One region of the Synechococcus sp. H55.7 genome, then DNA from elsewhere that is predicted to be linked to it. Evidence: predicted binding sites of a transcription regulator. Region 1 holds the regulator's gene; the other holds the start of a gene.

Region 1 (3,415 bases):
AGACTGCCGCTTCCCCCAGCTCGTCTTCGATGCGCAACAGTTGGTTGTATTTGGCAATGCGCTCGCTGCGGCAGAGGGATCCGGTTTTGATCTGGCCGGCGCGGGTGGCCACCGCCAGGTCGGCGATGGTGGTGTCTTCTGTCTCACCGGAGCGGTGGCTGATCACAGAGCGAAAACCTGCCTGGCTAGCCAGGTGCATGGCCGAGACCGTCTCCGTCAGCGTGCCAATCTGGTTGAGCTTGATCAAGATGGCGTTGGCGGCGCCGCTGTCGATGCCTTTCTGCAGCCGGGCTGGGTTGGTGACGAACAGGTCGTCCCCTACCAGTTGCACCCGCGATCCCAGTTGAGTGGTGAGGGCCTGCCAGCCGGCCCAGTCTTCCTCCGCCAGTCCATCTTCAACGGAAAGGATGGGATAGTTGGCCAGCAGTTGCTCGTAGTAATTGACCATTTGCTCGGCGCTACGGGCTTGGCCCTCGAAGTGGTACTGCCCATCCTGCAGCAGCTCGTTGGCGGCCACGTCCAGGGCCAAGGCGATATCTTCCCCCGGCCTGTAGCCTGCCTGTTCGATGGCCGTCAGCAACAGATCCAAAGCTGCCGCATTGGAGGGGAGATCGGGGGCAAATCCGCCTTCGTCCCCCACCCCGGTGGACAGCCCCTTCTGCTGTAGCACCGTCTTCAGCACCGCAAACACCTCGGCCCCGTAGCGCAGCGCCTCGCGAAAGCTGGCCGCACCAATGGGCACCAGCATAAACTCCTGGATGTCCACGTTGTTGTCGGCGTGGGCACCGCCGTTGAGCACGTTCATCAACGGCACCGGCAGCAAGTTGGCAAAAGGCCCGCCCAGATATTTGTAAAGAGGCAGGCCCACCGCTTCCGCCGCCGCTTTGGCCGTCGCCAGAGAAACTGCCAAAATGGCGTTGGCCCCCAGGCGGGACTTGTTGGGGGTGCCGTCCAGGTCGATCAGCAACTGGTCGATGCGGGCTTGGTTGAGGGCATCTTCTCCCCGCAGCTCCGACTGGATGGGGCCAAGAATGTTTTCCACCGCCCTCAGCACGCCCTTACCTCCATAGCGCTTGGGATCCCCGTCCCGCAGCTCGTGGGCCTCAAAGGTACCGGTCGAAGCGCCGCTGGGCACCTGCGCCAAGCCCGTTGCTCCGTTGGCCAGGCCCACCAGGGCTTCTAGGGTGGGGCGTCCTCGCGAGTCGAGGATCTCATGGGCGGTAATCCACTCGATGGCCGTTTCCACAGTTACACCTCAGCAATTGGCTAGACAGCTCTGGCCAAAGCCAGATCCCCCCACAGGCTAATAGATCCTTGACCGGGATCCCGTCAGCTTCCAGAAAACTTTAAGAGAGAGAACCCAAAGATTCTGCGGAGCTGCAGGGGTGAGTTGAGCATTGGCTGGTTTGGGGGGCAGAGTTTAGGCCCCATCCCCTCTAGACAAAGCGGTGGCTCAGCCGCATCGGGTCGTGTACAGTGATCTTCTTCTTGTAAATGGAAATGTACTTCTTCTTGCGCAGCTCTCCCAACAGACGGGTGATGGTGACGCGGGTCGAGCCAATGGCTTCGGCAATGGCCTGGTGAGACAGCTTGAGATCAATGGTGACCCCATCCGGGCCAGGCACCCCGAAATCGCGGCAGAGGATCAGCAAAAAGCTAACCAGACGGGATCCCATATCGCGGTGAGCCAGCGTCTCGATCATCATCTCCGTTTGCAAAATGCGGGAAGACAAGCTCTTGAGCAGCAACATGGCCAGTTCGGCGTTCTCCCGCAGGGATTTTTCCACCTGCTCAATCGGCAGAGAGAGCAACTCAGCAGGCGTAAAGGCCACCGCGTGATAGAAGCGGTCGGAGCGCTGCCCCGTGATGAAGGAGAGCACCCCGAAGATGCTGTTTTCCCGCAGAAGAGCAACGGTAATTTCTTCCCCCATTTCGTAGACCCGCGAGAGCTTGACAGCTCCTTTCACCAAAAAGTAAACCCGCTCCGCCGGATCCCCAGGGAAAAAGATGGTCTTACCACGTTCAAACGTTTCGATAACCGGAGGATGGTGAGGGCCTCCCAGTTGCTTGAAGGCTGTGATCAGAGATTTTTCTGCGACGGCCACCACCATACTCATCAACCTTTTGAGGTCAGTTTATACCTAAGATCAATCCATGTAAGATCAATTTAGAAGCATTGGGCCGAGTTGCAACCCTATCGACTCCAGAATCGGCAACAATAGCCGGGTTTACCCTAAGGTAGAGGGTTCTGCCTAGGCATCTTTGTAGCACGGGCTACGTTTTTAGGTCTCGTTTCTGTTCCACAAAGGGATCCCAAGCCAAGGGTAGGATAAGGGCTATTGTCACTGGGGCCTTGCCAGCTCTGGGTGGTAGGAAGCAAGTGGTGGACTGGAAAATCCTATGGGGATCCCGGAGGCTGTTGTTGCTGCACCTTCTCAACTGAGCCGCCAGCATTTCACAGTGCGGATGCCGGAGCCGGCCAAGCATCTGCTGGAGGTGGAACTACAGATCCAAGAGGTGGATCCAGAAGTGCCTCTGCGACTGCGGCTGCCGGTGTGGACGCCGGGATCCTACCTGGTGCGGGAATATGCCCGCCATGTGCAAGAGTTTCAGGCGGCAACGGAGCAAGGGATCCCTTTGGCCTGGCGGAAGGTAGATAAGAACACTTGGGAGATCGAGCCGCCGGGCTGTTCGGCTGTGAAGGTTCGCTATCGGGTCTATGCCTATGAGCTGACGGTGCGCACCAACCATTTGGATCTCACCCACGCCTACTTCAACGGGGCGGCGCTCTTTTTCTATGTGCCCGGTCGCGAGCGGGAACCCTACACCTTGACGGTGATCCCTCCCAAGCCTGATTGGCGCATCGCCACCAGTTTGCGACCTTTGATTTCTTCTTCTGAGGATCCTGCTTCCGGCCAGTCTTTTGTGGCAGCAGACTACGACGAGCTGGTGGATAGTCCGGTGGAGGTGGGCCTGCACCAGTTGCGGTCGTTTGCAGTGGAAGGGATCCCGCATTACTTCGTGGTCTGGGGAGCAGGCACCCTGGATTTGGAGCAAGCGGTGGCCGATGCCGAGAAAATTGTCCGGGCCACTGCGGCGTTTTTTGGCGGGCTGCCCTACGACCGCTACTGGTTTATTGTGCATTTGTCGCCAGGGGGATTTGGCGGCCTAGAGCACAAGTACAGCACCACCCTCAACTATTCTGGCCTGGAGCTGCGTCGGCCCCAGTCCTATCGCCGCTTTTTGGCTCTGCTGGCCCACGAGCTTTTCCATGCTTGGAACGTCAAGCGGCTGCGCCCTCTGGCTTTGGAGAAAATTGACTACAACCAAGAAAATTACGTGGACTGCCTCTGGTTTTGCGAGGGGGCAACCAGCTACTACGAAAATGTCATCTTGCTGCGGGCAGGGATCCTCA
Region 2 (3,415 bases), on a different contig from region 1:
CTTGCCACTCCCGGCCGCCGGGATCAACAGGTGCATGGGATCCAAAAGTGCATCCAACCGCATCCCAGTTTACAGCCAGGGAGGGCCAGGCTTGGCCCTCCTCATCGTTGACAGTGGCGATTGGTGCCGCTGGATCCCCCTCAGAGCCGGGGTGCCGCCTCAAGGTTGGTCCAACTCGGCGGAAGCAATCACAAAATCCGGGTAGGCCACGTTACCATGCTCGCCCACATCCAAGCCGGCCAGCTCCTCTTCGGCACTGGTGCGCAGGCCAACGGTTGCCTTGAGGATCAAAAACAGGATCAAGCAGGTGAGGAAAGGCCAGAAGAAATAGGCTAGAGCGCCCACAACTTGTACCCCAAATTGCGCCCAGGTCACCCCTGAATCGGCGTGGGCAAACCAAGGGATCCCTGCTGCCAACACCCCCCAAATACCGCAGGTGCCGTGTACCGAAACGGCGCCCACCGGGTCGTCAATCTTCAGCACCGTATCCAGAATCACCGCCGAGATGACCACCAGGATCCCGGCCACCGAACCGATGATCAAAGCTCCCAGAGGGTGGACAGTGTTGCAAGGAGCGGTGATCCCTACCAAGCCGGCCAGCACCCCGTTGGCGGCAAAGGTCATATCCGGCTTGCCAAAATGCGCCCAGCAGGTGATCATCGCCCCAATGGCCCCTGCCGAAGCGGCTAGCAGCGTGTTCATGGCAATCCAGCCGATATCGGGGCTGGCGGCTGTGGTCGAGCCAGCGTTGAACCCAATCCAACCCAAGGTGAGGATAAACACTCCCAGCATCCCTAGGGGCAGGTTGTGGCCGGGAATCGCCCGCGGCTCGCCGTTGGGGCCGTACTTGCCGATGCGAGGGCCAAGCACCATGGCCCCGGCCAAGGCGGAAGCGCCCCCCACCAAATGCACTACGCCCGAACCGGCAAAGTCGATGAAGCCCAGATTTTCCAGCCAGCCGCTAGTGCCACCGTTGTAGTCGCCGAAGAGACCATTCCAGGCCCAGCCCCCCGAGATGGGGTAGATCAGCCCAGAGATGACGACAGAGTAGATGAGGTAGGCCACGAACTTGGTGCGCTCCGCCATGGCCCCGGAAACAATGGTGGCAGCGGTGGCGGCAAACACCATCTGGAAGACAAAGAAGGTGAAGGGCCAATCCCCTGCTTCGTGGGCTTGCTGCCAACTGAAAGCAAACCAGCTCCTGCCAAAGAAGCCAGTATTTTCTCCAAACATCAGGCCAAACCCGATGAACCAAAAGGCGCAACAGCCCATGCAAAAGTCCATCAGGTTTTTCATCATGATGTTGGCGGCATTTTTGGCGCGGGTAAAGCCCGTCTCCACCATGGCGAACCCCGCCTGCATGAAGAACACCAAGGCTGCCCCCACCAGCGTCCAGACAATGTCAGCATGTTCCTGTACGACTTCCGCGTCCTGGGCGAAGGCACTCCCCTGGCCCAATAGGAAAACCAGCGAAATCGTCAGAGCAGCAGTTAGACTCCACTTGGCCAGTCGCCCAAGCCGCTGAGGTAGCGGGTTCTTATGCTTTTGGATCATCGTTGTAGACATGCTTTTCGACTTACCTAAAGTGACGGTACTTTTCACAACGCACTAGTAGATAGGGCAAAAATCCCTCATTTGCCCACTGCAAGCCAGCCTGGGACTCGGGTCGAGCTACCCAGGCTCCAAGACCTTCACCTTCTCTACAGGGCGTCCTGGTTGAGTTCGCCGGTGCGGATGCGAATGGTTTTCTCGACAGGGCTGATGAAAATCTTGCCGTCCCCGATTTCGCCGGTGCGAGCCGCCGCGATCAGCTTCTCGACCACCGTATCCACCAGGTCATCTTCGACCACGATCTCCACCTTCAGTTTTTGCAGGAACTCTACCGTGTACTCGGATCCCCGATAGCGCTCGGTCTGTCCCTTTTGTCGACCAAAACCCCGCACTTCGCTCACCGTCATGCCGACGATGCCGGCGTTGACCAGGGCAATTTTCACCTCATCTAGCTTGAAGGGCCGAATTACAGCTTCGATCTTTTTCATTGGCCTCCCATATCCCCAGCAATTCCGCTAATTTCTAACACTACTAAAACCTGCAAATTGTAAATCTAGATACATTTTCGTTCCTCTACTGAGAATGCCTACCACTCTAGATTTGCTCTCGTCAAGACCAGAAGGCCAAGCCCGGGCCACTCTAAGAAGTCTGCGCCGGCATCTCACGAGCTGGGTCTTTCAGCGGCCGTTGAGGATCGAGGAGAACCCAGACTGGCTGTGACGAGGGCCACCGCCAGCCACCACAGCATTTGTACCTGGGGACGGTACCAGATGGTATCCACTAGGCCGTGGGCCATCATGCCGGTGCAAGCCGCTAAGCCTGCTGCCACCCACAGGCCCTCGGGATCCCGGGAGCTGAGCAAAGTGTTCCAGCCTCTCCAGCCGTGATCCCAGAGCACCAGCAAAAACCAGGCAAAAGCTAGGGATCCGATGAAGCCTGTCTCCACGGCGAGTTGCAGCGGCACCGAGTAGGCCCCAAGGGCGCTGAAGTTGCCCCGCTGGTAGAGGGGATAGACGCGGTTGAAGGCGACATTGCCGGGGCCGATCCCCAAGATGGGAAAGTCGCGGATCATGTCCAGCGCGGCGGCCCAGACGTTGAGGCGAAAATTGTTGCTGGTGTCCAGCCGTCCCCAAAAGAGGCTCTGAGCCCGCAGCCGCAGGGGGCGTACTGTTACGATCGCAAGCAACAACGTGGCTGCCCCCCCTCCCAACAGAGCCGGCAGCGTCCAACGTCGCCAACGGGCTGGCAAGTGGGGGGTTTGCCATTGCGCCAGCAGCACCGCCATCATTCCCAGCGCTGCTAGGCCGCCAATCCAGGCGCCGCGGCTGTAGGTCAGCATCAGGCAGATGAAGTTGACGGCAGTTGTAAACCCAACCAAGAGCTTGATCCCCCAGCCCGGCCAGATGCAAGTGGCAGCCAGCCCCAGAGGGAGGAGCGGAACCAGGTAGCCCCCATACAAATTGGGGTTGCGCAGAAAGCTGTACACCCGCGTCAGGCCTGCCAAGCCCGATTCCGGATCCACCCAGGTGGCTAGCTCGGCAGCCCCGTAAAAGTATTGCCGCAGGCCATAGACCCCCATCCCCAAGCTGACCAAGAGCAGGGATCCGACGATCCAATCCCGGAACTGCAGTTGGCGAAGCAGACGCTGCAGCAGCAGATAGCCGGCCAGGTAGAGCGTCAACTTCAGCCAGCCGTCCCGCGCTGCATAGGGAACCGGCGACAGGATTGTGGCCAGGGTGGCTATGCCCCAAAACAGGCCTAGGGGCAGATGGACGGGCAGCCAATTCGGGGTTTCCACCAGCCAGCCCAAGACCACAAGCGCCGCCATAGCCAGCAAAATCAGACCTAGGATGCCGGTGGAGCT

Evidence for each region. The regulator NtcA, encoded in region 1, controls nitrogen genes in cyanobacteria. The targets are predictions, from matches to a motif close to GTANCNNNNGNTAC.
Region 2: a site for NtcA is predicted at 2,099-2,112, ahead of NW851_RS08890 (P-II family nitrogen regulator). Genes of this name have one in related genera too.

The regions. Positions count from the first base shown of each region.
Region 1 covers NZ_JANSJD010000016.1:54,352-57,766, reverse strand. Annotated here, with positions in the region: gene eno (phosphopyruvate hydratase) at 1-1,246, opposite strand, end outside; gene ntcA (global nitrogen regulator NtcA) at 1,437-2,111, opposite strand; gene NW851_RS09240 (M61 family metallopeptidase) at 2,401-3,415, shown strand, end outside.
Region 2 covers NZ_JANSJD010000015.1:46,066-49,480, forward strand. Annotated here, with positions in the region: gene ispD (2-C-methyl-D-erythritol 4-phosphate cytidylyltransferase) at 1-36, opposite strand, end outside; gene NW851_RS08885 (ammonium transporter) at 160-1,566, opposite strand; gene NW851_RS08890 (P-II family nitrogen regulator) at 1,701-2,039, opposite strand; gene NW851_RS08895 (IctB family putative bicarbonate transporter) at 2,213-3,415, opposite strand, start outside.